DNA from 4 places in the Nesterenkonia lutea genome. Region 2 is predicted to be linked to each of the others. Evidence: riboswitches for the same ligand, from Rfam matches in the RefSeq annotation. Region 2 holds a riboswitch; each other region holds the start of a gene.

Region 1 (7,263 bases), 550 kb from region 2:
GGAGACGCCTTGCCCAAGAATGATCAGAACCCCGCCCCTCTCGATGTTTCGCTGACCGGTGTGCGGGGGCCCAAGGGTGCGAAGAAGACCCCGTTCGAGGGCGACCCCCGCAGCCTCTGGCGGGTCAGCCAGTTCGCCTCCCCGTTCAGCCTCCCCGACGCACCGACTCGCAAGAAGGTGGGCTTCAAGGGCAAGAAGGACGACGGCGAGGACGCGCTCGCCGAACGCGCCGAGATGCTGGCTGATCTGCAGGAGCTCATGTGGGCCCACGTGGTCTCCGCCCCGGAGGCCGAGCAGCGGGAGGTGGCCAAGGCGATCGCCGCCCGGGTGCCGCGCCGCTCCCCGCAGGAGAAGGCCCGCCGCGAGGAGCTGTTCTCTCCCGAGGTGGAGAGCGCCCTCAGCGGCCTGGCCCGCGGACCGCGCGTGCTGCTGATCCTGCAGGGCATGGATGCCGCCGGCAAAGGTGGAGTGGTCAAGCAGGTGGTCAGCTCCATGGACCCCATGGGCGTGGAGGTGGCCGGGTTCGGCAAGCCCACCCCCGAGGAGAACGGCGAGCACTACCTGGAGCGCGTGATCCGCAGGCTCCCGCGGCCAGGGCATGTGGGAGTCTTTGACCGCTCGCACTACGAGGACGTGCTGGTTCCCACCATCACCGGCAGCGAGAGCACGGAGGAGCTGGAGCGCCGCACTGAGGCGCTGAAGCTCTTCGAGCTTGAACTGGTTCGTCAGGGGTTCGTGATCATCAAGGTCATGCTGCATGTCTCCCCGGAGGAGCAGCTGGATCGGCTGATCTCCCGGCTGGACCGCGAGGAGAAGCACTGGAAGTACGACCCCTCCGACGCCGATTCCCGCGCTCAGTTCTCCCTCTACCAGTCGATCCACGCGTATCTGCTGGAAGCCACCGACGCCGACCACGCGCCCTGGCATGTGATCGGCGCAGACCGCAAGTGGTACTCCCGACTGGCGGTGCAGGAGCTGCTCATCGCGGCGTTCGCGGATCTGAACCTGCGCTGGCCCGCGGCGGACTATGACGTGGAGACCGAACGGAAGCGGCTGCTGGAATCGTGAGGCCGCACTGACGAAGAAGAGAGCCTAGGGGAGGGGACGTCCTACATTCTGTGCCTCGGCCGATGGTTCCGTCGGGTACTCCCAGGCATGGATGTGCTTCTCAGGCCGAGTCGGCAGGATCATCAGGACCAGCACGATGATCGGGCCGATGAAGGGGATCAGCCACAGGAAGTACATAGGTCCTGGGAGTCCTGCGTCGTGCAGCCTTCGCCAGCTAAGGGCAAGCATCGGAAGGACCGTCACGACGCCCCAGATGAAAGCCGCGAGCGCGCTCATGAGGACGAGTCCCTCGACGTTTCCGGTGCCCTGAGTCAGGTCGAAGTAGCCCAGCGCAGGATCATATGTGCGCAGGTAGGGGATCGCGATCAGCCCGCTGACGACGTTCGTGAAGAGCTGTACCCACCAGTATTCGCTGCGCGAGGCGTACCCCTTGAAATGCGCGTACTTGCCGAAGAACCGCCGCACGGCTTGGCCCAGCGTGGCGCCGTAGAGCGGAGTATTCTGCTCAGGATCTGCTGTGTGTTTGAACTGTGACGGATCGGTGTTGGACAGGCTCACGCGCATCACTCCGTTGTCGACTGTTGCCCTATATATGTTCGAACCTAGGTGAAGTGGCGGTGTTAAGGGAAGTCGCACATGTGGCAGCTGCCTAGCATTGAGGTTTAAATCGAGGTGGTCTGACATCGGGTTTCTGACGAGCCAGCGGGGGTCGAGATCCTCTTCGAACCGCCGGAGCAGGTGGGCGCGATTCGCGCGGTCGTGGAGCCGCAGAGGAGAGTCCCTGTGTCGAAAGATGATGCAATGTGTCACTTTATGTTAACAACTATGTTCACCACTTGTGATCAGGCGGATCACTCTCTAGGCTGAGCTACAGAATCACGAGATCCGGACGACAGCCCTGGCTGTCCGGACAGCAACCCTCTCACCGTAGTGGGGTGCTCCAGGTGATGATTCGGCCCGGTGTCAACACCGTCCCGGGCAAGTACGGTGCCCCTGCGGCAGCTCTCTCAGCGGAGCGGCCCAGGAGCGCCACGGTCAGAGAGAGACGTGGACACTTCATGCCCGAGCAGACTCCGGCACGCGCCCCGCTGCACTTCAATGCCTTCGTGATGAACACGAACAGTCACATCCACCACGGCCAGTGGCGCCGCGAGGATGCGCAGCAGACGGAGTTCACCGACGTGGACACCTGGATCAACCTGGCCAAGATCCTGGAGGAGGCGAAGTTCGACGCGATGTTCTTCGCCGATGTCTCGGGCCACTACGGCGACTCCGACGCGGACTACTCGGTGTACCTCAACGAGGGGCTGCAGATCCCGTCCAACGATCCGACCGTGCTGCTGGGCGCCCTGGCCGTGGTGACCGAGAACATCGGTCTGGCCACCACATCCAACGTCTTCCAGTCGCATCCGTTCCAGTTCGCCCGGCAGATCTCCACGCTGGACCACATCTCCAAGGGTCGGATCGCCTGGAACATCGTCACCGGGATGCAGGACAACGGCTCCCGCAACTACGGCATGCCTCGACTCACCGAGCACTCCGAGCGCTACCGCTGGGCCGATGAGTACGTCGATGTGACCTACAAGCTCTGGGAAGGCTCCTGGGAGGACGACGCAGTGATCAAGGATCGTGCGGGATCCCAGTACTCGGACCCTGACAAGGTGCACAAGATCTACCACCAGGGCGAACGCTATTCGGTGGAGGGCCCGCATCTTCCCTCGCCGTCGCCGCAGCGCACCCCCGTCCTCTTCCAGGCCGGCTCTTCCGCCTCGGGTCGCGACTTCGCCGCCCGCAACGCCGAAGCTGTCTTCCTGGGGGCTCCGAACGCAGAGGCGGCGAGGTTCCAGATCGAGGACACCCGCGCTCGCGCCGTGGAAGCCGGACGCGCAGCGGGGGATATCAAGTTCTTCCAGGGCCTGAGCTTCATCATCGGAGACACCGAGGAAGAAGCTCAGCGGAAGCTCAAGGAAGCCGAAGAATACGTCTCGCTGGACGGCTACCTCGCGCACGCGGCCCTGGTGGACCCGGACGGACGCGTCTACCCACCCGAGACGCCGCTGAAGGACGTGCAGACCAACACCCGGCGTGGGTTCACCGAGTGGGCGTCCAAGACGATCACCGACCGTGAACCTCTGGTAGCCGACATCGCCTGGCGCTCCAACCGCAACAACCGGATCGTCGGCACGCCTGAGCAGATCGCCGATCAGCTGGAACTGTGGCAGGCCGCCGGCGTGGACGGCGTGAACGTCGTCAACTGGGTGATCCCCGGATCCTTCCAGGAGTTCGCCGACAAGGTGCTGCCCGTCCTGCGCGAGCGAGGCCTCGCCCAGCGCGAATACACCCCGGGCACGCTGCGGCAGAAGCTCTTCGGTCGCGACCGGCTGCCCGAGACCCACCCGGGCGCCCGCTACCGCGGAGCATTCGCCGCGGTCCCCGCCACCGTCTGAGCCTCGCGCACCACCATTCCTCCCGTCTGAACCACTCCGAGAAGGAGCACCATGACCACCCCGCCCTCCCCGAACGCACCCAAAAACAAGTGGAGATCCAGACTTCCCATGGGTGCAGCAGCGCTCCTCAGCGCAGCCGTACTCACCGCATGCAGCGGCACCTCCGGCCTGGTCAGCACCGAACAGGTCGCGGACCGGCAGTCCACTGACGATCCCCAGTCCGGCGGCATCATCGAATACGGGCACCTCCAAGAGCCCAAGTGCGTCTTCGGCGGGTGGATCCAGGAGAACTTCACCGCGCGCCAGATCCTGGACTCCCTCGTCTCTCAGGATGACGAGGGCGAGATCGTCCCCTGGCTCGCCACCGACTGGGAGGTCTCCGAGGATCAGCTGGTCTGGACGCTGGATCTGCGCGAAGACGTCTCCTTCACCGACGGCACACCCGTCAACGGCCAGGCCGTGGCGCACAACTTCGACTACTGGCTCGACGGCGGCAACGGCACCGCCGCCGCACACCTGGGCGGCTTCTATGAAGAAGCCACCGCAGTGGATGAGCACACCGTCGAGATCCAGCTCTCCGCCCCGTTCTCGCCCTTCCTCTCCACCTTGTCCCAGTCCTATTTCGGCATTCAGTCGCCCACCGCACTGGAGACCCGCAGCGATGAGGAGAACTGCAGAGCCCCCATCGGCTCGGGTCCCTTCACCGTGCAGGCCTGGGAGAGCGGCCAGTACCTCGAGTTCGCCCGCAATGAGGACTACAACTCCGCCCCTGCGAACGCGAAGCACCAGGGTCCGGCCTATGTGGAGGGGATCCGGTGGAGCTTCATCCCGGACAACACCTCGCGCTACGGCTCGCTGCTCTCCGAGGAGAGCGACGTGATCGGGGAGGTCCCTGCGGTGAACATCGCCGAGGTCAAGGAGCGTTTCGACTTCGAGCAGTACATCACTCCGGGCCGGCCCGTGGTGATCAACCTCAACACTGAGAAGGGCGTCTTCGCCGATCAGCAGGTCCGCCAGGCATTGAGCTTCGCCACCGATCGGGAAGCCAACATCGAGTCGGCGTTCCTGGGCACGGTCCCCTTCGAACCCAGCGGGTATCTGTCCCAGAGCACCCCGGGTTACGACGTCGACGCGGCCACCGAGTACCCCTTTGATCTTCACCGTGCCAATGAGCTCCTGGACGAGGCCGGCTGGACCGAACGTGCCGAGGACGGCACGCGGATCAAGGACGGGGAACGCCTGGAGGTGCTGTTCACCTACGGGTTGAACACCATCGTCACCCCCGACGGGAACACCGCGATCCAGAACTTCCAGGAGCAGGCGCGCGCCGCCGGCTTCGACATCCAGCTGCGCCCGCTCACCCCCTCGGAGAACTCCTCGGGAGCCTTCTCCGGCCCGGACGCCTATGACGCGCAGGTCGGTTATTGGACCAGCCCGCATGCCGGCATCCTCAACATCAACTACCGCCCGGGCACCGAAGAGGCGCCCAACGGCGCGAACACCACGTTCCTGGCAGATCAGGGAGTCTTCTCCACGATCCAACAGGCGCTGCAGGCCCCGACATCGGAGGAGGTCACCGAGCACTTCTCCCAGGCGCAGTACGAGCTCAGCGAGCTCGCCCCCGCCATCGGGCTCTACACCCAGACCAACACCATCGCCGTCTCTGAGGAGCTCAGCGGCGTCTGGCTCGAGGAGTCCCAGGGTGGCCCGGTCTTCCACGACGCCTATTTCGTCACCGAAGAATCCGGCACAGATGAATCCGCCGCTGATGAATCTGTCGCTGATGAATCCATCACAGAAGAAGAGGGCTGACGCATGACCCTGACTCCCTCCAACGTGTTCACGGAACCGCTCGAGGCCACCCCCGTGCCGCCGATTCCATCATCGCCGCGCCCGCGCACGCGTCCCACGCTGATCCTCAGCCTGCTCCTGCGCAAAATGGGCGGCGCCGCCGTCGTCGTCTGGGCTGCTGCGTCTCTCACTTTCCTCATGCAGGTGCTGCTTCCGGGGGACCGAGCCACGATGCTGTTGAACCAGCAGACCGGCCAGGTCCAGGAACGCTCAGCCGAGGAGCTGGCTCCGATCAATGAGATGTTCGGCTTCACCGACCCGCTGCTCCTCCAGTACCTGAACTTCCTGGGCGGCCTGCTCCGCGGGGACCTCGGCGTCTCCTACCAACTGCTGCAGCCGGTCACCACGGTCATCGGCGATCAGATCGCGCCCACCGTCATCCTGACCTTCTCCTCTCTGGCGGTCGCGTGGGTCGTGGCGCTGGTCCTGCTGGTGCTCACCGCGCGTCGCGTGGGCTGGGTGTCCCGGCTGTTCTCCGGATTCGAAGCCGCCGCGGCCGCCCTGCCGCAGTACTGGCTGGGCATCATCCTGCTGGTGGTCTTCGCCCTGGGCCTGGGAGTGTTCCCGGTGGTCGGGGGAGAGGGGCTCTTGGGACTGGTGCTGCCCGCGCTGACCCTGGGCATCCCGCTGGCCGGCTTCCTGGGTCAGACCATGCGCACTGAGTTCGAACGCACCCTGGACGAGCCCTTCGTCCTCACGGCGCGGGCACGCGGGATGAGCGATGCCGGCGTGCGGATCCGGCACGTGCTGCGCCACGCGCTGCTGCCCGGGCTCACCCTGACCGGCTGGGCCATCGGCTCGCTGTTCTCCGGGGCCGTGATCGCGGAGAACGTCTTCTCCCGGCCCGGCCTGGGCGGAGTGCTGGTCGACGCCGTCAATGGTCGAGACCTGCCGGTGGTCTGCGGCGTCGTGATCCTGGTGGCGCTCATCTACGTCATCGCGAACCTGGTGGTGGACACCGCCTATGTCCTTGTCGATCCGCGCCTGAAACTGGCTCGCTGAGTCTGAGTTGGAGTAACCCATGACCACCACACTGAACGCCGCTTCAGGCACGAAGCCGACGACGGCGGCCTCCCAGCTGCACTCCTCGCTGCAGTCCCGCAGACCCAAGAGCAGGCTCCGTCAAGTTCCGCTCACCGTCTGGATCGCCGCAGTCTTCGCGCTGCTGCTGCTGACCGCCAGCCTCGCGCCCTCGCTGCTGGCCACCTACGATCCCCGGGCCATCAGGCTCGAGGCCCCGCTGGCCTCGCCGAACTGGGAGCACTGGTTCGGCACCGATCAGTCCGGGCGTGACCTCTACTCCCGGATGGTCCACGGCACGGGCGAGTCGCTGCTGATCGGCCTGGGCGCCACCGCGATCGGCGTCGGCCTGGCCCTGGTCTTCGGCGCCTGGGCCGGACTGGGCGGGCGATGGGCGGACGCCCTCATCGGACGCGGACTCGAAGTGTTCTTCGCGTTCCCGACCCTGCTGCTGGCCATGGTCTTCATCACGATCTACGGACCCTCGGCACCCACATTGATCCTGGCCGTGGGACTGGGGACCGCCCCCGGTTACACCCGCATGGTGCGCGGACAGATCCTTGCGGTGCGCCACTCCGGCTACGTCCAGGCCGCCGAGGCGCTGGGACATTCACCCTGGCGCATCCTGATCCGGCACATCCTGCCCAATGCGCTGCGCCCGCTGCTGGCGATCCTGACCCTGGGCATCGGACAGTCGATCGTCTGGGCCTCCGGGCTGGCCTTCCTCGGCTTCGGCGTGGCGCCGCCCTCACCCGAATGGGGAGCGCTGCTGGAAGCCGGCCGCCCCTACATCACCGAAGCCTGGTGGCTTGAAATCCTGCCCGGCCTGGCCGTGCTCGCCACCGCACTGACCGCCACGATTCTGGGCAAGCACCTC
Region 2 (7,263 bases):
CGGATTCCACGATCACCCCGCCCAGAGTGGTGCCGTGACCACCCATGAACTTGGTCACCGAGTGGATCACGATGTCCGCGCCGTGCTCGAAGGGTCGGATCAGATACGGAGTGGTCAGCGTGGAGTCCACGACCAGCGGCACGCCGTGCTTGTGCGCGACCTCGGAGAGTCCGCGCAGGTCGGCAATGTCAGAGCTGGGGTTCGTCACCACCTCGGTGTAGACCACCTTGGTGTTCTCCTGCATCGCGGCCTCGTAGTCCGCAGGGTCCAGAGAGTCCACGAAGGTGGTCTCGATCCCGAAGCGGCGCAGCGTGACATCGAGCTGGGTGATGGTGCCGCCGTAGAGCTTGGAGCTGGCCACGATATGGTCCCCCGAGCCGCAGAGCGCCGCGAAGACCAGGAACTCGGCACTCATCCCCGAGGCCGTGGCCACCGCGCCGATGCCGCCCTCCAGGGAGGCGATGCGCTCCTCCAGCGCGGAGACCGTCGGGTTGCCGATGCGGGAGTAGATGTTCCCGTACTTCTGCAGCGCGAAGAGGTTCGCGGCGTCGGTGGTGTCCTTGAAGACGAAGGAGGTGGACTGGTGGATGGGCACGGCACGGGAGCCGTAGACCGCATCGGGCACGGCTCCTGCATGCAGGGCGCGGGTGCGGAAGCCGAACTGGCGATCGCTCATGTAGCTACCTCTTCTCTCCGCGGCGCGGTCCCGCGCCGTTGGCAGATCTCTTCAATTTTCGGAACACAGGGTTCATTCTGCAGGCTCGTGGTGTCCCCGAGGGTCTCACCGTCATGCAGCTGGGTCAGCAGCCGGCGCATGATCTTCCCGGACCGGGTCTTGGGCACTTCCGGCACCGGGATCACGCTGCGCGGTTTCGCCACCGGCCCGATCACCTCGCCCACATGGCTGCGCAGCGCGCTCAGCAGCTCACGTTCGGCGTCGCTGCCCGCGCCACCTGCGGCGTCCAGGCGTTCGCGGGCCGCAGTGGTGAGCACGGTGAAGGCGACGGCGGCGTGACCGGTCATCTCATCGAAGACGGGACAGACCCCCGCCTCGACCACGTCGGGATGGGAGATCAGCGCGGATTCGATCTCGATGGTGGAGAGCCGGTGCCCGGAGATGTTGATGACATCGTCGATCCGTCCCAGGATCCAGAGGTCCCCGTCCTCATCCCTCCGGGCGCCGTCCCCGGCGAGGAACCAGCCCTGATCAGCGTACTTCTCCCAGTAGGAGCTGTAGTACCGCTCGGGACTTCCCCAGACCGTCCTGGCCATGGAGGGCCCGGTCGCGGTGAGGACGATGTTCCCCTGCGTCCCCGCAGGCACCGGTCGGCCGGCGTCATCGACGACGGCGGCGCCCCAGCCCGGCATCTCGCGGCTGGCCGCACCGGGCTTGAGTCCCGGACGTGTGAACCCGGCGTCTTCGGGGCGTGGGGAGAGCACCGTGGACCCGGATTCGGACTGCCACCAGGTGTCCACCATGGGAAGTGCCGGCTGGCCGGCGTCGTCGGTGGTGTCTCGGCCGATCTGCCGACGGATCCACTGCCAGGCCTCGGGGTTCACCGCCTCGCCCACGGTTCCGGCGAGCCGGATGGAGGAGAGGTCATAGTGCTGCGGGACGCCGTCCGGGAACCAGCCCATGAGCGAGCGGACCAGCGTGGGGGCGGTGTAGTACGTGCTGACCCTGTGCCGCTCGATGATTTCGAAGTGCCGACCCTCGTGCGGGGTGTTCGGGGTGCCTTCGAAGATCACCTGGGTCGCGCCGGCGGCCAGCGGGCCATAGATCTCGTAGGTATGGGCGGTGACCCAGGCCAGGTCCGCCGTGCACCAGTGGACGTCATTCGCGCGTCGCGCCGGGTCCGGATGGGCGAAGAGCCGCAGATACGTGTAGAGCGCTCCGGTGAGGTAGCCACCGGTGGTGTGGACCAGGCCCTTGGGCTTGCCGGTGGTGCCAGAGGTGTACATGATGAACAGCTCGGTCTCGGCATCGAAGAACTCCGGGCTGTGCTCGGTCGAGGCGGTCTCCACCACCTCGTGCCACCAGAGATCGCGCCCCGGGGTCCATTCCACGGCTGAGTCGGTGCGCCTGATCACCAGGACATGTTCCAGATCTCCACCGTGCTCCACAGCGGCCTCGGCCACCGCGGCGTCAGCGTTGGCCTTCACCGGGACCGCCTTGCCGCGTCGGTACTGACCATCGGTGGTGACCAGCAGCTTGGCTCCGGTGTCCTCCACGCGGAACTTCAGCGCCTCGGCGGAGAACCCGCCGAAGACCAGCGAGTGCACGGCGCCGATCCGCGCGCAGGCCAGGGTGATCACGATCGTCTCCACGAGCACGGGCAGGTAGACCACCACACGGTCCCCACGCGTGATGCCCATATCGGTCAGCGCGTTCGCCGCCTGGTTGACCCGGCGGCCGAGTTCGGCATAGCTGACGTCTTCGCGGTCTCCGGGCTCACCCTCGAAGTGCAGGGCGATGCGTTCACCGCGTCCAGCCGCGACATGGCGGTCCACGCAGTTCACCGCGGCGTTGAGCGTTCCGCCCTGGTACCAGCTGATCTCCGGGCCCCGCCGGATCGCCGGGTTCGGCGGGACCCAGGAATGCGTCTGCTCCCAGGGTGTCTCCCAGTCCAGCAGGGTGGCGGCCTCGGTCCAGAAGGCCATGCGCTCGTCCTCGTTCACCGGGTCGGACCAGTGATGGACATCTGCCCGCAGCGGATCCGTGGAGGCGAGCGCGGCACGTCCTGCCTTCACCGAGGGCGCGCCGGAGGGCAGGGCAGGGGTGTGGTGGGTGGTCAACAAAAGGCCCTTCAGGGTCAGCTCAGCGGGGTCAGGGTCTTGAACTCATGCTGGTGGAAGACCAGTCCGGCGGCATCTTCGGTGAAGTCCAGATCCAGGATCTCGAGCACGATGATGTCGTGGTCCCCGGCCCTGACCTGGTCATAGATGCGGGTGCGCAGCCACATCGGCACCCCCTCCAGGAGCAGCGCAGAGCCGTGCAGCTGATAGCCGACCCCGGTGAAGCGATTGGCCCGGTCCTTGGAGGCGATCTGGCGGCACAGCCCGTACTGATCCCGACCGAGCACGGAGATGCCCAGCTCGCTGCCGCTGGACTGCAGCTTCGGCCAGGTGGAGGAATCGTGCTGGACGGCCAGGGTGACGAGCGGCGGCTCCAGCGAGACGCCCACGGTGAAGGTCGAGGCGATGATCGCCTCGGGGGAGCCGTTGACCTCAGCGCCGACGGCGACGACACCCTGTGGAAACTGGGCGAGCGCATGGCGCAGCGCAAGAGAGTCCACGCGGGATGTGGCGGGAGCTTCGAGAGTACGAGCAGGGACAGACATGCAGATCAACTCCATCGGTCCTGGCGTTAGCACCCGGCGTATCCGGGTTGCTGCGGCGTCTCTGAGCCAGATCTCTCAGCCGCTCGGGATGGTTACAGGGCAACGCTACGCGCTGGTCCCATCGACCAGCAATATTTGTTCGCACTGTGAGACGTCGTATGACGTCCGGTCGCCGAGTTGCAGAAACTGTGTTCAAGGACCGGCGTATGAACACAGCAGGACACCTGGCGTCATGATCATTTGACGAAACCCGTCGTTCGTCCTCTATATTTGGGTCCATCACCATCCAGAGCGACTGAGGGATCTGGCCCGTCGACGTCGCAGCAACCCGGGACTGCCGGGTGCTAACGCCAGGACCGATGGAGGAAAGTATGAACATACATCTGCCTGTGTCCCAAGAGCTGCGCGACGCCGTCGAGCGTGCCGGGCTCTCCGCGCTGGACCGGGAGCTCAACCGCGACCTGGCCCGTGACCAGGTGCGCGACCTGGCCGCAGCCGGCATCGGCAGACTGCGACTCCCGGCAGCCGTGGGCGGTTATGGCCTCGACTGGGTGCAGACCACCGAGGTCCTCCTCGAGCTTGCGGCGGCAGACAGCAACCTTCCTCAGGTGCTGCGCGGACATCTCGCGGTGCAGGAGGACCTGCTGTGGCGCTCAGCGACAGAGCGTCCAGAGACCGAGCAGAGTGTGCAGCTGTGGCTGGGCCGACTCGCTGCGGGGGAGCTGGTGGGAAATGCGTGGACCGAGCCGGGCAAGGGAGGCTTCCATCGCTCCGGGACAGTCGTCAGCGAGACCCCGGCAGGGCCCGTGGTCAACGGGGTGAAGTACTACACCACCGGAGCGATCTTCGCCGACTGGCTGGATGTCACGGCCCGAGACGAGGCCGATAATGAGCTTGCCGTGCTGGTGCGTCGGGATCAGCCCGGGGTGCAGGTCGAGAACGACTGGGACGGTTTCGGCCAGCGGACCACGGGCTCGGGCACCGCGAGACTCACCGATGCCGCCGTCGAGACCGCAGAGCTCCGCGGTCTCACCGACCGCTTCCCCTATCAGACCGCGCTCTACCAGCACATCCTGCTCATCGTCCTGGCGGGGATCGTGGAGGCCGCCGCGCGCGATGCCGCGGCGCTGCTGCATGAGCGCCCGCGGACCTATACGCACGCAAACACGCGGACTCCGCGCACGGACCCGCAGCTGCTTCAGGCCATCGGCGAAGTGGACGCGGTCGCCGCGCTGGCCCGAGCGCAGGTGCTGCACACCGCGTCACACCTGGATGCCGCCTATGCCGCGCGCACAGGCAGCCCCGAGGAGGCGATCGGCGCCGCGAACGCGGTGGAGCTGGCCACAGGACGGGCGCAGGTCGCGCTGCACCGGCCCGTGCTTGAGGCGGTCACCCGCATCTTTGATGTGCTCGGCGCCTCAGGAGTGAGCCAGGCCCGCGGACTGGACCGCCATTGGCGCAATGCGCGCACGGTGACCAGCCACAATCCCTGGGTGTACAAGGCGCGGATCGCCGGCGATCACCGCGTCAACGGCACCGAACCGGTCCGGCTGTGGAGTGTGGGCGAGCCCGATGTTCCGGCGGTCACCCAGCTCGCCTGACGCCGCCTCCGTCTTTCCAACGCCGCGCTGTCCTCAGACGCTGCAACGTCCTCAGCCGTTCCACCGCCCCGCCGGTCCTCGGCTCCGGGCAGGCGCCTCTGGCGGTCTCGGCACAGCACCCCGCCCAGTCCTTGCCCCCGCCCGACCTCGCAGCCCAGCCCGACCTCACAGCCCCGCCCCTCACTGCCCAGGAGAACCCGTGTCACATCCTTTGAACACCACAGCGGAGCCCCGCACACACTGGACCGGCGGGGCTTCCGCCGCAGAGCTCGAGGACTGGAGCTCCATCGCCACCCACGTGGCGCAGACCCTTGCCGGTGATGCCGTGGAACGAGACCGCGCGAATGAGACGCCCTACCGCGAAGCTCGGCTGCTCAAGGCCTCTGGGCTGGTCACCCTGCTGGTGCCCGAGCAGTTCGGCGGCGGCGGCGGCCATTGGGCCACGGCGCTGGAGGTGATCCGCATCCTGGCCCGCGCGGATGCCTCCATCGCCCAGCTTCTGGCGTACCACTACATCAACGAGGCGAACATCCTCTTCAGCATCCCCGAGCCCAGAGACCGCGAGCGCTGGTTCCGCGCCACGGCACAGGGGCAGTGGATCTGGGGGGATTCGGTCAATCCCACGGATCCGGACCTCACACTGGTCCCCACCGAGGACGGCTACCGGCTCAACGGCCGAAAGCGATACTCCACGGGCTCCGCCGTCGGCGATGTGCTCCTGGTCAATGCGCGGGTCTCCGAAGGTCCCGAGACCGGCCGCATCCTCGCCTTCGTCCTGGAGCACGGACGCCGGGGGGTCACCTATGTCGACGACTGGGACTTCCTGGGTCAGCGGCTCTCCTCCTCGAACACGGTGACCTACAGCGATGTGCTGGTGGGCGAGGACGACGTCCTCGGCTTCCTCACGGAGGAGCCCTACTCCGCGCTGGTCACCCCGGGGATCCAGCTCGCCTTCGGCAATCTCTACCTGGGCATCGCTGAGGGGGCGCTCGCCAAAGGCCGGGAGCTGATCAATGCCCGTCCCAATGCCTGGTTCCTCTCCACGGCCTCGAAGTACCGGCACGATCCCTTCGTCCAGCGGCTGGTCGGGGAGCTCAAGGCGAACACGGCCGGGGTCGCCGCGCTCGCCGAGCGGGTGAATCGGCGCTTCGAACACGTGCTGACTCTGGGGGAGGAGGTCACCGACACAGTGCGCGGCGAGCTCGCCATCGAGATCGCCGAGCTCAAGGTGATCTCCTCGGATGTCGCCACCCGCCTGACCCACCAGATATTCGAGGCCACCGGCACCTCGTCCACCGCCTCCAAGCATGGATTCGACCTCTACTGGCGCAACATCAGGACCCATTCGCTGCATGACCCCGTGGACTACAAGAAGCTCGAGGTCGGCGCGCACTTCCTCAACGGTGAATTCCAGCCCATCTCTCTCTACACGTGAACCGGAGTTCAGCCATGACCCGCAGACCACTCATCCTCTCGGCCTTCCTGATGAACACCACGAGCCACATCATCGGCGGCGCGTGGCGGCGCGAGGAGGCCGAACAGCACCGGTTCAACGAACTCGGCCACTGGACCTCGCTGGTCAAGAAGCTGGAGGACGCCGGCTTCGACATCGCGTTCTTCGCAGACGTGGTCGGACTCTACGGCGACCATGAGGGCGGCTGGGCCTCCCATGTGCGCCGGGGCCTGCAGATCCCCGCCAACGATCCGCTGGTGCTGCTCTCTGCCCTGGCAGCTGTGACAGACAGGATCGGTCTGGCCCTGACCTCCTCGGTCATCCAGGCGCATCCGTTCACCTTCGCCCGGCAGCTCTCCACCCTGGATCACCTCTCCGGGGGACGAGTGGGGTGGAACGTGGTCACCAGCGCCCAGGAGAACGCCCACCGCAACTACGACGCCGCAGGTCTGGCGCTCCACGAGGACCGCTACGCCTGGGCCGAGGAATACCTCGACGTCTGCTACAAGCTGTGGGAGGGGTCCTGGACGGAGGAGGCGCTGCTGCAGGACAAGGCGGCCGAACACGAACGCGGGCGGGGACTCCACGCAGATCCCGCAGGAGTGTCCAAGATCAACCACGTGGGTGCCCGGTACAGCGTAGAAGGTCCTCATCTGTCGGCTCCCTCCCCTCAGCGCACCCCCTTCCTGTTCCAGGCCGGGTCATCGGATCGAGGCCGCGATGTGGCCGCGCAGCATGCCGAGGCCACCTTCTCCATGGCTCCGCGCCGGGACATCGCCGCGGCCCACGCCGCAGACGTCAAGGACCGCGCTCGCCGCTTCGGCCGATCACCGGAGGATGTCAGCTTCATCCAGGGCCTTTCCTTCGT
Region 3 (7,263 bases), 620 kb from region 2:
GGATGCTCCCGTGGCATCGAAGATTGACGTGGTGGCTTCCAGGACCAGTGGAATGGCCACCACCTGAGCCTGGTAGACCGAGAGGTTCGCTCGATCAGCGGCAGCTTCGGCAGCTTCGGCACCTTCGGCACCGTGCCGTGCCTGCCAAGCGCGCTCCAGGTCTGCCGCTGCGTCCAGCACGGAGGCCTGCACTGCCTTCACCTTCGCGGAGGCGCGACCGATGACGGCCTGGTTCAGCGGGTCAGACGCGGGGGTGACCCCGGCGGGCGCCCCCAGGGGTCGGCGGGTGCTGGACTGGATGTGGGTCACGATGTCATCCACCGCGCGGCGGCCGATCCCGGCAAGCACCGCGAGCAGGTGCAGCTGGTAGAAGCCGATCATGTGCGTGATGGGACGCTGGTCTGCCGCGTGGACCGTCAGATGTGCCTCCTCGACCGGCACCTGGTCGAAGGTGGTGGTCCCGGTGCCGGTGAGTCGCTGCCCAAAACCATCCCAGTCGTCGATGCGCACCAGCCCGGGGGCATCGGTCCTGACCGGGAAGCTCGCGAACTCTTCCCCGTAGCGGGTGGTGACGTTGACCCAGTCCGCGAACAGGGTGCCGGTGCTGTAGTACTTCTTGCCGTCGAGTCGCAGCGTCCCATCGGCGTGACGGCTCAGAGTGGTGGTCTGCTTCTCCCAGCTTTCAATGCCCTGTTCGCTCTGGGCGTTGCCGATGATCGCGCGATGCTCCACGGCCTGATTCGACCAGAAGGCCCTCTCCGCGGAATCGCCGCTGCTCAGGTGGGCTTCCAGGAACGCGAAGTGGCCGCGCCACAGGTGCGCCACGTGCGGGTCAGACTGGGCGAGGTCGATGAGCAGCCGGAACAGGGTCTGCGCCGGGACGCCTTCTCCTCCGAGATGGCGAGGGACTCGCAGGGCGCCGAAGCCGGCGTGCCGCAGCCACTCGACCTGTTCGAACGGAAGGATCCGTCCTTGTTCACGCTCGAGGGCGCCCTGCGCGATCCGGTGGAAGACCTCGGCGTAGCGTTCATGGAGTTCCGGGTAGCCCGGGGCGGCGTCGGTGTGCAGGTCTGGGTGATGAAGTGTCATGGTGATCCTCAAGTGAAGGGTTCGGGGCCGGCGGGGATCGCTCAGGCTGGGGTCAGGCGCGCGCCGAAGGGTGCGGCCGGGAGCTTCAGGTTGGAGGGATCCAGGTAGCGGCTCGAGGGGTGTGTGCTGTGGGGGCCGGGTCCTGCGCCGAGCAGGCGCTCGCGGAGGGTCTGGCCGGGCGTGTATTCGGTCCGGGCGAGGCCTCGTCGCTGGAGCACCGGGACGACCAGTTCCACGAAGTCCCTGATGGTGCCGAAGCTGATCTGATTGCCGATGTTGAAGCCATCAAGACCAGACTCGTGAGCCCAGTGAGTCAGCGCATCCGCAGCCTGAGCCCCGGTGCCCACCACGCGGAGACCGTTTCTGGCTCGTCCACCGGCCCCGGCTGAACCGCGAAGGTCCTTGACCCGCTGGCCCTCGCGCCACCCGCGGATGAGGATCTCGTGACCGGGGTCTCGGCGACGGATGATGTCAGCGACGAGCTCCTCGTGCGGATACCTTTCCAGGCCCGGGATGCGCCCGTTCTTCTGCAGGGCGGCCCAGTCGCTGCGGCAACGGTCGATCTCCGCGGCCTTCGCGTGGGCCTGTTCCTCGGTGGGTGCCACGATGACCTGGGCCGCGGCCAGGAAGCGCAACTGATCCGGATCTCGTCCTGAAGCGGCGGCGTGCGACTTGATGGTCTCCACATTGGCCCGGATCGCCTCCGGTGAGTTCCCACCCAGGAACACCACCTCGGCATGTCTGCCGGCGAATGCCATCCCGGTCAGGGAGCTCCCCGCCTGGAAGATCACCGGCAGGCGCTGCGGGGACGGTGCCACCAGATGTGGCCCACGCACCGAGAAGTGACGGCCCTTGTGGTCGATGTAGCGCACCTTGTCCGGGTCTGCCCAGGTGCGAGTCTGGGTGTCACCCAGGACCGCGTCGGAGTCCCAGGATCCCAGGAGCAGCTTGTAGACCACGTCGAGGAATTCGTCCGCGATCTCATAGCGCGTGTCGTGCTGGACCTGGTCCGGGAGTCCGAAGTTCTGCGCCGCGTTCTTCAGGTACGAGGTCACCACATTCCAGGCGATCCGCCCTTCGGAGAGCGCGTCCAGGGTCGCGAGGCGACGAGCGAAGGCGAACGGCGGCTCGTAGGTGGTGGAGAAGGTGGCGGCGAGCCCCAGGTGATCGGTGGATTCTGCCAGTGCGCCGAGGAGGATCAGCGGGTCCAGAGCAGGTATCTGGTACCCCTGGCTCACCGGGCTGCGCAGCCCGTCCTCGGCGCTGTCGTAGGCGCCGACCACATCGGCGAGGAACAGCTGGTCGAATCGACCCTGCTCGAGAATGCCGCCCAGCTCCCGCCAGAAGGACAGACTGTCGACGCCGTGGCGCCGGTCCTCAGGGTGAGTCCACGTTCCGGGCGAGAGGTGCACCACCGAGCCCATCTCGAAGAGGCTCAGTATCAGCGGACGGTCATGACGAGTCATACATTCCTGCCTTTCTCCATCGGTCCTGGCGGGAGCACCGTATCGACGTGAATGTTCACGACTTGGGTTGCTGCGACGTCACTGAGCCAGATCTCTCAGTCGCTCTTGATGGTTGATACAGCTACGAGACTAAGCCCGCGGAGGCGCTTTGTCACATATTAAGAATTAAATGTTCATATAACATTTTTAGGGGCTTGGAGTGGCTCAGTCGCGAGGGAGAAGGTTCTCTCGCCCGCCGGAGACCCACGCGGGATCGAAGCTGCGATCACCGTGGACCCGTCCCGCGAGAGCATCAAGCTCCCCCGAGATCTCACCGGTGAGCTCCAGCTGCGCGGCCCCGCGCTGCAGCTCGTCCCAGTGCGACGCAGACCGGGTCCCAGGAATGGGGGAGATCGCGACGCCGCGAGCCTGGGCCTGCTGGTAGAGCCAGGCGATGGCGAGGCCGGCGGTGGGCAGCTGGAGACGCTGCGCGTTCAGGCGCAGTTCACCGGCCAGCGCGTGGTTGTGCTCCAGGTTCTCCGGCCTGAACCAGGGAAAGGACCTGCGTGCGTCCTCCGCGGGCAGAGCCTGGGCGTCGAAGTGGTCGGTGAGGAGACCTCGGCCCACGGGTGAATAGGGGACGAACCCGATGCCGAGCTCCGCGCAGGCCGGCAGGACATATTCCTCGACGTCGCGGGCGAAGAGGCTCCATTCGCTCTGCACGGCGGTGAGGGGGTGCACTGCATGTGCCCTCCGGATCTCCTCAGCCGTGGCCTCGGAGAGTCCGATCCGCCTCACCTTGCCAGCGGTGACCAGGTCGCTCAGCGCGCCCACACTCTCCTCGATCGGAGTCTGCGGGTCGACTCGGTGCAGGTAGTACAGATCAACGTAGTCGGTGCCCAGACGCGCGAGGCTCAGGTCGATCTGTTCTCTGATGTAGGCGGCATCTCCCCGCGCCCGGCGTCTGCCGACCCCTGCGCCCTTCTCGATGCCGACCTTCGTGGCGAGGACGAACTGCTCCCGGCGGTTCCGCAGGAACTCACCGACCAGACGCTCACTCTCGCCATCGCCATAGATGTTGGCCGTGTCGAGGAATGTGATGCCGCGATCGGCCACATGCTCCAATATCTCCTGAGCCCCCGCGTCGGTGACGGATCCGTAGGCTCCGGCGAGGGACATTGCACCGTAGCCCAGTGACGAGACCTCCAATGCATGGCGGCCGTCTCCCAGGGTGATGGAACGTAGCGTCATCGATGAATCCTTCTGCTGTTCGGGGCTGCTGTTCGGGCTGTTCGAGCTGTTCTGCGGGGCCGCACCTCGGGGCAGGAGCCCTCGGCGCCGTTCATCGACGCATGACCTTGCGTGCCGCCCAGTTGCCCACCAGCTGGAGCGACTGGACGAAGACGATCACCACGATGACCGCCAGCCAGGTGACCTCCGGGCGGAACCTGTTGTAGCCCTCGACGATGGCGAAGTTGCCGATGCCGCCGCCGCCGATGATCCCTGCCAGAGCCGACATGTCGGTGAGCGCGATGATCACAAAGGTATACCCCAGGATCAGCGGGCCCAGCGCCTCCGGCAGCAGCACGGTGAGGATGATGCGCCGCCGGGAGGCGCCCATGGCGCGGGCGGCCTCGATCACGCCGGGATCGATGGAGACCAGGTTCTGCTCCACGATCCGCGCGATCGCGAAGGTGGAGGCCCAGATCATGACGAAGATCACCGCGTCATTTCCGATCCCGGAGCCGATCACGAAGATGGTGACCGGCTGCAGCGCCGCGATAAGAATGACGAACGGCACCGGACGGATCAGGTTCACGATGAAGTTCATCGCCATCCAGGCAGGCTTGTTCGAGAGGAGTCCGCCCTCTCGCGTGGTGTACAGCGTGAGTCCGATGGCGAGTCCGATCAGCCCGCCGAGCAGGAACGCCCACGCCACCATATAGATGGTGTCGAAGATGGCCTCAACCAGCTCGGGCCCGTAATAGCTCCAGTCCAGAGCCTGGTATGTGTCGATCACGCGTCCACCTCCTGCACTTCCCCGGCGGCGTCGAGCGCCGCGACGAAGGCTCTCACTGCTTCGGGATCACCTTCCACGGCCAGGGTCAGCAGTCCATAGGAGGCGTTCTTGGTGGTGCTCATGCCTCCATGAACGATCTCGAACGAGACTCCATGGGACGCGGCCTCTCCCAGCACCGCGCTGACCGCGCCTGCGTCATGCAGCGAGACCACGATGAGTCGTCCGGAGCTGTGGCGACGAATCCATTCCACCTCCTCGACCGAGGGACGGTTCTTCAAGGCCGCACCGACGAAGCTGGCATCCTTCGTCTCGCGCGGACTGGAGAAGACGTCATAGACGAGCCCTGTCTCGACGATTCGCCCGTTGTCCATCACTGCGACTCGGTCAGCGATGGACCTGATGACCTCCATCTCATGGGTGATGGCCACGATCGTGATGCCCAGCTCTTCATTGGCTCGACGCAGAAGTCTCAGCACCTCGCCGGTGGTGTTGGGGTCCAGCGCCGAGGTGGACTCGTCTGCCAGCAGAATGTCCGGCTTAGCGGCCAGGGCGCGGGCGATGCCCACCCGCTGCTTCTGACCGCCCGAGAGCTGCTCGGGGTGCTGATCTGCCTTCTCGCTCAGACCCACAAAGTCCAGCAGCTCCTCAACCCGAGCGTCCCGGTCGGACTTCTTCCAACCGGCCACCTTCAACGGATACGCCACATTGCCGGCGACGTTTCTGGAGTGGAAGAGGTTGAACTGCTGGAAGACCATGCCGATGCGGGATCTCACCTTGGCCAGCTGGCCTTCCCGCATCGCAGAGATCTCCTGGTCCAGCACGTGGATCGAACCGGCGGTGGGACGCTCGAGTCCGTTGATGAGCCGGATCAGCGTGGATTTCCCGGCTCCGGAGAACCCGATGACGCCGTAGACCTCACCGCGGTCGACGCGCAGACTGACGTCGTCGACCGCGGTGACAGTCTTGTCTCCGGTTCCGAAGGTCCGCGAGACATTGCGGAATTCGATGAGCGGGCCGGAGCTCACGCGTCGTCGTCCTCCTCGTCGGGCTCGTCTGACTCTTCGTCCGTGCCGGACCCGCCATCTGCACTCTGCAGCGAGTCCTCATAATCGACCAATGACTCCTGGAGCTGCTCGGGAGTGACCTCGGAGGCTGGGACGGAGGTCCCGGCCGAGAGCTCAGCCTCGATCTCCAGCACCCGCTCATCGTGATAGACCGCCGCGATCTCGCGAAGCGCCTCATTGTCGCTGTCCTCGGCGCGGGTGACGAAGGCGTTGATGTACGGGAACGCCGCGGCCTCGGTGGGGTCGTCGGCGAAGATGCCGTCTCCGTCGGGGTCCAGCTCGGCATCCTGGGCGAAGTTGTTGTTGATGACCGAGCCCTCCACCGACTCCAGCGCGTTCACCGTCTGCTGGGCGGCCACGGGCTGCACCTGGACGGTGGAGGCTTCCTCGTCGATGTGGCGCGGCTCCGGCTGGCGGTTCTCCTCGGAGAGTTCGACCAGTCCGGCGGCCACCAGCACGTTGATGGCGCGTCCCTGATTGACGGCGTCATTGGGGATCGCGATGGTGTCCCCGGCCGCGAACTCGCTGACGTCCTCGTATTCATTGGAGTAGAGGGTCAGCGGCACGGCAGCGGTGGAGCCGATGGGCTGCAGGTCCTCACCCGAGCTGACGTTGTAGTCCGCCAGGTACGCGATGTGCTGGAACCAGTTCGCGTCGATGTCTCCGCTGGTCAGTGCGGGGTTGGGCTGGGTGTACTCGGTGAACTCGACGAGCTCGATCTCATAGCCGAGCTCCTCCTCCGCGATGCGCTCGACCTCGCGGTGACTCTCGTTGGCTCCGACGACGCCGATGCTGAACTCCTGCTGGTCCGCCGGGGCGGCCTCAGCCTCGTCGCCGCCGCGATCGAAGACGCTGCAGCTGCTCAGCGCCAGTGCCAGGGTGGCGCTGACGGCGATGGCGCTCAGGCCGCGGTGCCGGGGGTTCACGGTGGGCTGCGCAGGGGTCTGCTGATGGTTGCTCATGGTGTGGTCCTTAGATGTCAGGAGGGCAGAAGGGTGCCCGAGAAGAGAGGTGGGCGCCCGCAGAACATGCCGCAGGCGGTGCTCGCCGGTCAGGCGCGAACGTGGAGTGCACAGATCTGTGCACCGGTGAAGGTGGGTTCCTTTCGACGCTGCTCTTGCCTGTCCCAGTCAGCACCGTTGGTGAGCCATAAAGTTCAATCAACGGTGAGAACAAGCCGCTTCGTGATCCGGGACCACCCTTGAACATGGGGTTGGTGAGTGACCGTGAACGGATCGTCGGATCACCGCCTGTCAGCGGTTAACCAGGTCACTTCTCTTGAAGCATCACCGAGTCTAACCCACGCGCCGGGTGCACAGTGAACCGGTTCATAAATCGTCACCAGGGATATATGTTCAGCTATATCTGCGGGGGAGCGTCCCGGTCCGTGCTCGCGGGCCGCGCGGCGAGGATGCCGCGCAGCAGGTTCAGCGCGGACTGCTTCTCCAGCGGGTTGTTCCGGTTGCCGCACTTCGGTGACTGCACGCAGGAGGGGCAGCCCGTGGCGCAGCTGCATCCGGAGATGGTCTCGGCGGTGGCTCCGATCCACTCGGCGGCCAGCTCGAAGCCACGCTGCGCGAAGCCCGCTCCGCCGGGGTGCCCGTCATAGACGAAGATCGTGGGCAGCTCGGTGTCACGGTGCAGC
Region 4 (7,263 bases), 220 kb from region 2:
CTCCGGACGTGCTCTGGTTCGACATCCGCTCGCTCGGTCGCCCCTTCGGAGAGCTGACCTTCGACTCAGCCGAGCAGTATCAGCAGCACATGGAGACCTATCTCGAAGATGACGCGGCGACCTCCGCCGCCGGGGTGCGCAGTCCCGTGAAGATGGCCATCGGGGCGCTGCACCTGGCACGCATGGAGGTCAAGGCACTGATCAGTCAGGGTCGGGTCTCCCAGGCCAGCCAGATCAGCGAGATCGAGGGCTGGTTCGAGTCCCTGGTGGAGGGTCTCGCCAGCGGTCCGCCGCTGCAGCGGATCGAAGAGCTCGCCGCTCTGGTCAGGTCGGGTGTGGTGGAGTTCCTGGGGCCGGAGCCGATCTTCGACGTGGACCGCGAGACGGGCTGCTTCACCGCGGAATCTCCGGCTGTGGCGGCCCCCACCTATCAGGCCCGCTGGCTGCTGGAGGCGATGATGCCGGCGAACCGGGTCCAGCTCTCCCGCTCGCCGCTGGTGGCAGGCTTACTGCGCAGCGGCCTCGCCCGGCCACGGGAACTCGCGGACGCCTCCGGGGCGCCGCGGGCCGGCAAGGGCTTCGACGTCACACCGCCGCCGCACCGGCTGATCCCCGCCGACGGGGCGCAGCCGGAGGAGATCTACGTGCTCGGACTCCAGCTCAGCTCCGTGCAGTGGGGGACTGCCATCGCCGCAGAGGCCGGCGGAGACGCCGAATCCTCCGCGCGCACGCTGGCAGATGCCGATGCCGCCGCCCGGGCAGTGCTGGCTGGACCGGCGGCTTGAAACGGGCCGGCGGAGCCCGCCGGGCCGGCACCGGTCACAGGATCGCGCGCCCCGGGTTGAGCCGATGGTCAGGGTCAAAGACGTTTTTGATGCTGCGCTGGAGCTCGATGACCTCGGCTGACTGTTCCCAGCTCAGCCAGCGCAGCTTATAGGTGCCGATGCCGTGCTCGCCGGTGATCGTCCCGCCCATCTCCAGGGCGATCCGCACGGAGCCGTCCAGGGCGGCATGCAGTCGGGACAAGGCTGAGACCGTCTGGGACGAGGCGCCGTCGTCGTCGCTCTCGCGGTCCTGCGCGCTCGGTTCTGGACCGGCCAGAGGTTCGATCTCGGAGCTGGGGACGCTGAAGGTGGGGTGCAGGTTCCCGTCCCCCGCGTGGGCGACGACCTTCAGCTGGACCTGGTGCTCCTCAGCAAGATCTTCGATCGCGCGGATATAGTCCACCAGCCTCGAGCGCGGGACCGCGACATCCTCGCCCACCCGGACCTCGGTGACGATCCCGTCCCCACGGGCGTGCCGGCGCAGCTCGATCAGCCGCTCAGATTCGGTGGACCCCGGAGCGCTGACCTCGGCGCCGAGCCCGCTGAGAACCTTGCGGATGATCTCCGCCTCGATGCTCGCACCGTGACCGTCGGTCTGGATCAGCAGCAGGGTGTTGCCGCGCTGAGCCAGGTCCGAACCCTGCGCCTCATCCAGGGCCAACATGGTCCGGTGGTCCAGCAGCTCGGTGATCGCGGGCTGGACTCGGGCCCTGCCGATGTCGAGCACGCCCTGGGCGGCGGTGGTCAGCTCGCCGAAGAAGGCGGCGATGGTCTCGGTGTGTCGGCTCAGGTGTCGCAGCCGCACGGTGACGCCCACGACGATCCCCAGGGTCCCCTCGGAGCCGACGAAGAGGCTGGTCAGGTCGTAACCGGCCACCCCTTTGAAAGTGGCCTGGCCGGTGTGGATCAGCGTGCCGTCGGCGAGCACCACATCCAGGGCCAGCACCGAATCTCGGGTCACCCCATATTTGGCGCAGCGCAGCCCGCCGGCATTGGTGGCGACATTGCCGCCGATGGTGGACGTGCGATAGCTGGCCGGGTCGGGGGCATACATCAACCCATGCTCGGCCGCCGCGGTGTTCAGGTCCGCGTTGATCACGCCCGGTTCGACCACGGCGACCTCGTCCTCTGCCCGCATCGCAAGGATCCGGTTCATGCGGGTCAGGTTCAGCACCACGGAGCCGGCAGTGGTGTTGGCGCCGCCGGAGACGGAGGTCCCCGCCCCGCGGGTGATGACCGGGAAGCCATGCTCGGCGGAGAGGCGCACCAGCTTCTGCACGTCCTGCGCCGATTCCGCGAAGACGACGGCGAGCGGAGCATGCACCTGCCAATGCTCGAGCGGCCCCTTGTCCACCGCGTGGGACTCGAGCTCTCCGGCCTCGGTGCTCAGGGCGTGGTGCGTGAAAGAGTCGCGCAGGACTGTCAGGACATGGTGGACGGAGGCGCTCATGGGGCCGAGTCTAGGCGAGCGGAATCCGTCCACCTGCCGCGGTGCTGCTGCACTCGGCTGTCGCGGCGCACTGGCGCTGAACTGTCGCGACGCACTTGCGCTCAACCGCTGCGGCCCACTTGCGCCGGGGCGTTCCGCGATGCAGACTTGTCCCTAGGTCAAGAGTGCCAGCGCAAAACCCCGGTTTGCTGGCCGACAACCCTCCAGTTCGCGGTGGGGTGCCCCGGGTGACGACCTGGCTGCGGCGATCACGTGACTCAGTGATCGACGTGGCAAGCGCGGGCCACACACCAGTGCGGGCCCTTACACCAGTCCTCAGGACAGGGCCGTACAGGATTCAGCGCCAGAAGCTCTCGCAGCTGGCAGCGACGTTCATGCGCGGCTCCGCCTCGGACCGCATTGAACGGAGAATCCCTTGAGCAACGACAACAGCACCTGGCAGTTCGAGACCCAGCAGATCCACGCCGGAGTCGCCCCCGACCCCGTCACCGGAGCACGGGCGCTGCCGATCCAGCAGACCACCTCCTTCGTCTTCCCGGACACGGCGGCCGCAGCACGCCGCTTCGGACTCGAAGAGATCGCCCCGATCTACTCCCGCATCGGCAACCCCACGGTCCAGGCGATCGAGGACAAGATCGCCGCCCTCGAGGGCGGAGTCGGAGCGCTGGCCGTCGGCTCGGGACAGGCCGCCACCTCCCTGGCCCTGCTGAACATCGCGGAATCCGGAAGCCACATCGTCGCCTCCCCGACGCTCTACGGCGGCACGCAGAACCTCTTCAAGCACACGCTGCCGAAGTTCGGCATCGAGGTGACCTTCGTGGAGGATCCCGATGACCTGGAGTCATGGCGCGCCGCCACGCGGGAGAACACCGTGGCCTTCTTCGGGGAGTCCGTGGCCAATCCGCGCGGAGACGTGCTGGACATCGAGGGGGTGGCCTCGGTCGCCCATGAACATGGCGCGCCGCTGATCATCGACTCCACGCTGACCACCCCGTACCTGATCAAGCCGATCGACTTCGGGGCCGACGTCGTCGTCCACTCGGCCACGAAGTTCCTCGGCGGCCACGGCACCGCCATCGCCGGAGTGATCGTGGACTCCGGACGCTTCGACTACTTCGCCCACCCAGATCGCTTTCCCGGGTTCAGCACTCCGGACGAGAGCTACCACGGGCTCGTCTTCGGCCGGGATCTCGGCGCCGAGGGGATCTTCGGGGTCAACCTCTCCTTCATCCTCAAGGCCCGCGTGCAGCTGCTGCGCGACCTCGGCCCCGCACTGTCCCCGCACAACGCCTTCGAGATCAACCTGGGCCTGGAGACCCTCTCGCTGCGGATCGAGCGCCACGTCGCCAACGCGCAGAAGGTCGCCGAGTACCTGGAGGCTCATGATGCGGTGAAGCGGGTCTACTACTCCGGGCTGCCCTCGAGCCCCTGCTACGAACGCGCGCAGAAGTACCTGCCCCGAGGCACCGGCGCGGTGCTGGCCTTCGAGCTCGCCGGTGGAGCCGGCGACGACGACGAGACGCAGGCCCGTGCGGGCCAGACGCTGGTCGACGCGCTCGAGCTGCACTCGCTGGTGGCCAATGTCGGTGACGTGCGCTCCCTGGCCATCCACCCGGCCTCGACCACCCACCGGCAGCTCAGCCCCGCCGAACAGCATGCCGCCGGGGTCAAGCCCGGTCTGGTCCGGCTCTCGGTGGGCCTGGAACACATCGACGACATCATCGCCGATCTCGCCCAGGGACTGGAGAAGGCGGCAACGATCCAGGCCGCTGACCAGGACTCTTCTGAGCAGGACCAGAGTGCGGACAATGTGACGAAGCAAGAAGCCGCAGCAGCGGTCTGAGGTTAGGGTGATCGGGTGCTGAATGACTTTGGGGACAGGCCCGCGGGTGCGCTGAAGACGGTCGATGTCGGAGCGTACACATTTGAGACAGGTGGGCAGCTTCCCGAAGTCACCATCGCCTACGAGACCTGGGGCACGCTCGAAGAGGACGGCAGCAATGCGGTCCTCGTGGCGCACGCCCTGACCGGGGACTCCCATGTCGCCTCCACCCCGGCAGATCCTTCCATCGGCTGGTGGGAGGGCCTGCTGGGCCCGGGACGCCCGATCGACACCCAGCGCTGGTTCGTCATCGCTCCGGCGATGGTCGGCGGCTGCTACGGCTCCACCGGACCCGCCTCCCTGGATCCCGAGGGGAAGCCCTATGGCTCCCGATTCCCCTTCGTGACGATTCGCGATTCCGTGCACCTGGAAGCCCGGCTGGCTGAAGCCCTGGGCATCCAGAAGTTTCACACGGTGATCGGTGGATCCATGGGAGGCGCCCGCGCGCTGGAATGGGCCGCCACGTACCCGGAGATGGTCGACGGCGTGGCGGTCTTCGCCTGCGGTGCGGCGTCGACTGCCGAGCAGATCGCCTTCGGCCAGGCCCAGGTGCTGGCGGTGGAGAACGATCCGCATTTCTGCGGGGGCGACTACTACGGTGGACCTGCCCCGCAGTCGGGGCTCGGACTCGCCCGACGGATCGCCCACATCACGTACCGCGCCGAGGCGGAGCTGGGCGCACGATTCGGCCGGGCTGCCCAGGGCGCAGAAGATCCCTTCGGCTGGAGCCGACGGCGCCGCGGCCGCTACCAGGTGGAGTCCTATCTGGACCATCAGGCGAACAAGCTGCTCAAGCGTTTCGACCCCAACTCCTACCTGATCCTCTCCGAGGCGCTGATGAGCCATGACGTGGGTCGGGGGCGCGGGGGAGCGGCTCAGGCGCTCGCCGGGGTCACGGCCGTCCCCTTCCTGGCGGCGGTGGAGACCGATCGGCTGTATCTTCCCGAGCAGTCCCAGCAGATCGCAGATTCGATTCCAGGGGACCACTCGGTTCACATGATCCACTCGCCGATCGGGCACGACGGGTTCCTCACCAGCGCAGAGCAGCTCGGGGTCCCCATGCGGGCCACGCTGCGGCTCTGAACCGCTGTTCAGCCGAAACAGGTATTCCAAGGATGTCACCGCGCTGTAACAACTGATCGGGCAGACTGACCGGGACGAGGAGAGTGATCCATGAGCCCGCAGCCCATCCTTCAGCCCGGTGAGCACCTGCCCGTGGGCGGCCGGTATCTGCCGGCCACCGCAGAGAACATCTTCTGGGGGAGGCTTCCCTGCGCGGCCGACGCTCCGGTGATGCGCGTCCAGTCAGGTGAGCAGGTCGTCATCGACACCCTCTCCCATGAGGGCATCCTCGAAGATCAGGGCCGTGATCCGCTGGCATACTTCACCAGCCACGGTGTCCCGGCCGAACAGGTGCTCACCGACGCCATCGAGCTCGCCGCCAGTGATCACCCGCGCGATGCGGCCGCAGACGGCCCGCATGTGAACACCGGGCCGATCCACGTCGAGGGCGCGCTCCCCGGAGACCTGCTCAAGATCAGCATCGACAGGCTGCAGCGCCGTGTCCCCTATGGCATCATCTCCAACCGTCACGGCAGGGGAGCGCTGAACGGCGAGTACCCCCGCCGGGAGGGCAACGTCTCGATCTTCGCCGACGTGGAGGAGACTGAAGCGACTCAGGACGGGAAGGCACAGGCTCGGGGACGGATGGCCCCGCGCGCCGGCGCCGAGAAGCTGCTGACCTTCGATCTGGCCCCCTTCTTCGGCACCATCGGCGTGGCCGTGAAAGGGGAGACGCGCCCCCATTCGGTGCCGCCGGGGCCCCATGGCGGCAACATCGACATCAAGATGCTCACCGAAGGAGCCTCGCTCTACCTTCCGGTGCAGGTTCCGGGGGCGCTGGCCTTCGTCGGGGATCCCCACTTCGCCCAGGGCGACGGTGAGGTCGCACTGACTGCGATGGAGGCTTCGCTGCGCGGGACGCTGAGCTTCGACGTGATTCCGCGGGAGCAGGCGCTCGCGGCCTTCGGCGAGCAGATCGGGCCGCTCGCCGAGACCGCCGAGTTCCTCATCCCCACCGGCATGGACGAGGACCTGGACCTCGCCGTGCAGAACTGCGTGCGCAACGCGATCACCTTGCTCCAGGCCCGCTGGGGTCTGGATGCCGAGCACGCCTACGCCTATCTCTCCGCCGCCACGGACTTCAACATCTCCCAGGTGGTCGACCTGGTCAAAGGGGTGCACGCACGCGTGACGATCAAGGACTTCGCGAGGCTGTGATGGAGACCAAGGACAGCACGGTCTGGCGAGAAGGCGGCGACGCGCACGCCCCGCTGGTGCCGGCCGTCGGGTCCGGACCCCTGGACGGCCAGAGCGTCGCCGTCAAGGACCTCTATGCGGTGGCGGGTCACCGCATCGGTGCGGGCAATCCGACCTGGCTGGCGGAGGCAGCCGTGGAGACCACCACGGCTGCCGCTCTTGCGCAGCTGCTGCAGGCCGGCGCCGAGGTCCTCGGCATCGCGCAGACCGACGAGCTCGCCCTCTCTCTGGCCGGGACCAACCAGCACTATGGGACCCCGCCCAACCCCAGGGCCGCCGACCGGATCAGCGGCGGGTCCAGCTCGGGCTCCGCGGCCGCCGTCGCGCTGGGGGAGGCGAGCATCGGGCTCGGCACGGACACCGGGGGGTCCATCCGCGTGCCGGCCTCTTATCAGGGTCTATGGGGGATGCGCAGCACCCACGGGCTGATCTCCCGCGAGGGTCTGCTTCCGCTGGCGCAGAGCTTCGACACGGTGGGCTGGATGACCCGCGACGCCGAGACGCTGGGGCTGGTCGCCGATGTGCTCGTCCCCGTCAGGCAGGAGGCAGAGCAGCACGCCGGGCTGCCGGCGGAGCTCACGCTCATCCCCAGCCTCTTCGACCAGGTGGACCCGGAGGTGGCAGAGACCGTGCGCGCCGCTGTGGACGGTGTGACCGCGCATCAGAACTCCCTGCGGCCGCGAGTGCACCTGAAGCGACTCGACGGCGTCTCCGCCGAGATGCGCGCCGCCTGGCTCGAAGCATTCCGGATCATCCAGATGCGTGAGGCCTGGGCGAACCACGGTTCA

Evidence for each region. Region 2 has a riboswitch for S-adenosylmethionine ahead of H4W27_RS10205 (acyl-CoA dehydrogenase family protein). Riboswitches for the same ligand answer to the same signal wherever they lie in the genome.
Region 1: linked by a shared signal. The riboswitch ahead of H4W27_RS07720 (LLM class flavin-dependent oxidoreductase) and the one ahead of H4W27_RS10205 (acyl-CoA dehydrogenase family protein) in region 2 are both predicted to bind S-adenosylmethionine.
Region 3: linked by a shared signal. The riboswitch ahead of H4W27_RS13030 (NtaA/DmoA family FMN-dependent monooxygenase) and the one ahead of H4W27_RS10205 (acyl-CoA dehydrogenase family protein) in region 2 are both predicted to bind S-adenosylmethionine.
Region 4: linked by a shared signal. The riboswitch ahead of H4W27_RS09235 (O-acetylhomoserine aminocarboxypropyltransferase/cysteine synthase family protein) and the one ahead of H4W27_RS10205 (acyl-CoA dehydrogenase family protein) in region 2 are both predicted to bind S-adenosylmethionine.

The regions. Positions count from the first base shown of each region.
Region 1 covers NZ_JADBED010000001.1:1,685,566-1,692,828, reverse strand. Annotated here, with positions in the region: gene H4W27_RS07730 (PPK2 family polyphosphate kinase) at 10-1,068, shown strand; gene H4W27_RS07725 (DUF805 domain-containing protein) at 1,093-1,626, opposite strand; SAM riboswitch class IV at 1,943-2,059, shown strand; gene H4W27_RS07720 (LLM class flavin-dependent oxidoreductase) at 2,127-3,515, shown strand; gene H4W27_RS07715 (ABC transporter substrate-binding protein) at 3,624-5,327, shown strand; gene H4W27_RS07710 (ABC transporter permease) at 5,331-6,368, shown strand; gene H4W27_RS07705 (ABC transporter permease) at 6,388-7,263, shown strand, end outside.
Region 2 covers NZ_JADBED010000001.1:2,234,157-2,241,419, reverse strand. Annotated here, with positions in the region: gene H4W27_RS10220 (O-acetylhomoserine aminocarboxypropyltransferase/cysteine synthase family protein) at 1-676, opposite strand, end outside; gene acs (acetate--CoA ligase) at 673-2,661, opposite strand; gene H4W27_RS10210 (flavin reductase family protein) at 2,814-3,341, opposite strand; SAM riboswitch class I at 3,350-3,436, opposite strand; SAM riboswitch class I at 3,621-3,707, shown strand; gene H4W27_RS10205 (acyl-CoA dehydrogenase family protein) at 3,713-4,942, shown strand; gene H4W27_RS10200 (acyl-CoA dehydrogenase family protein) at 5,142-6,377, shown strand; gene H4W27_RS10195 (NtaA/DmoA family FMN-dependent monooxygenase) at 6,392-7,263, shown strand, end outside.
Region 3 covers NZ_JADBED010000001.1:2,853,204-2,860,466, forward strand. Annotated here, with positions in the region: gene H4W27_RS13025 (acyl-CoA dehydrogenase family protein) at 1-1,089, opposite strand, end outside; gene H4W27_RS13030 (NtaA/DmoA family FMN-dependent monooxygenase) at 1,131-2,555, opposite strand; SAM riboswitch class I at 2,569-2,670, opposite strand; gene H4W27_RS13035 (aldo/keto reductase) at 2,760-3,785, opposite strand; gene H4W27_RS13040 (methionine ABC transporter permease) at 3,877-4,554, opposite strand; gene H4W27_RS13045 (methionine ABC transporter ATP-binding protein) at 4,551-5,579, opposite strand; gene H4W27_RS13050 (MetQ/NlpA family ABC transporter substrate-binding protein) at 5,576-6,580, opposite strand; gene H4W27_RS13055 (DEAD/DEAH box helicase) at 6,978-7,263, opposite strand, start outside.
Region 4 covers NZ_JADBED010000001.1:2,015,341-2,022,603, reverse strand. Annotated here, with positions in the region: gene H4W27_RS09245 (FAD/NAD(P)-binding protein) at 1-785, shown strand, start outside; gene H4W27_RS09240 (FAD-binding oxidoreductase) at 820-2,274, opposite strand; SAM riboswitch class IV at 2,431-2,559, shown strand; gene H4W27_RS09235 (O-acetylhomoserine aminocarboxypropyltransferase/cysteine synthase family protein) at 2,690-4,117, shown strand; gene metX (homoserine O-acetyltransferase MetX) at 4,133-5,239, shown strand; gene H4W27_RS09225 (acetamidase/formamidase family protein) at 5,330-6,436, shown strand; gene H4W27_RS09220 (amidase) at 6,436-7,263, shown strand, end outside.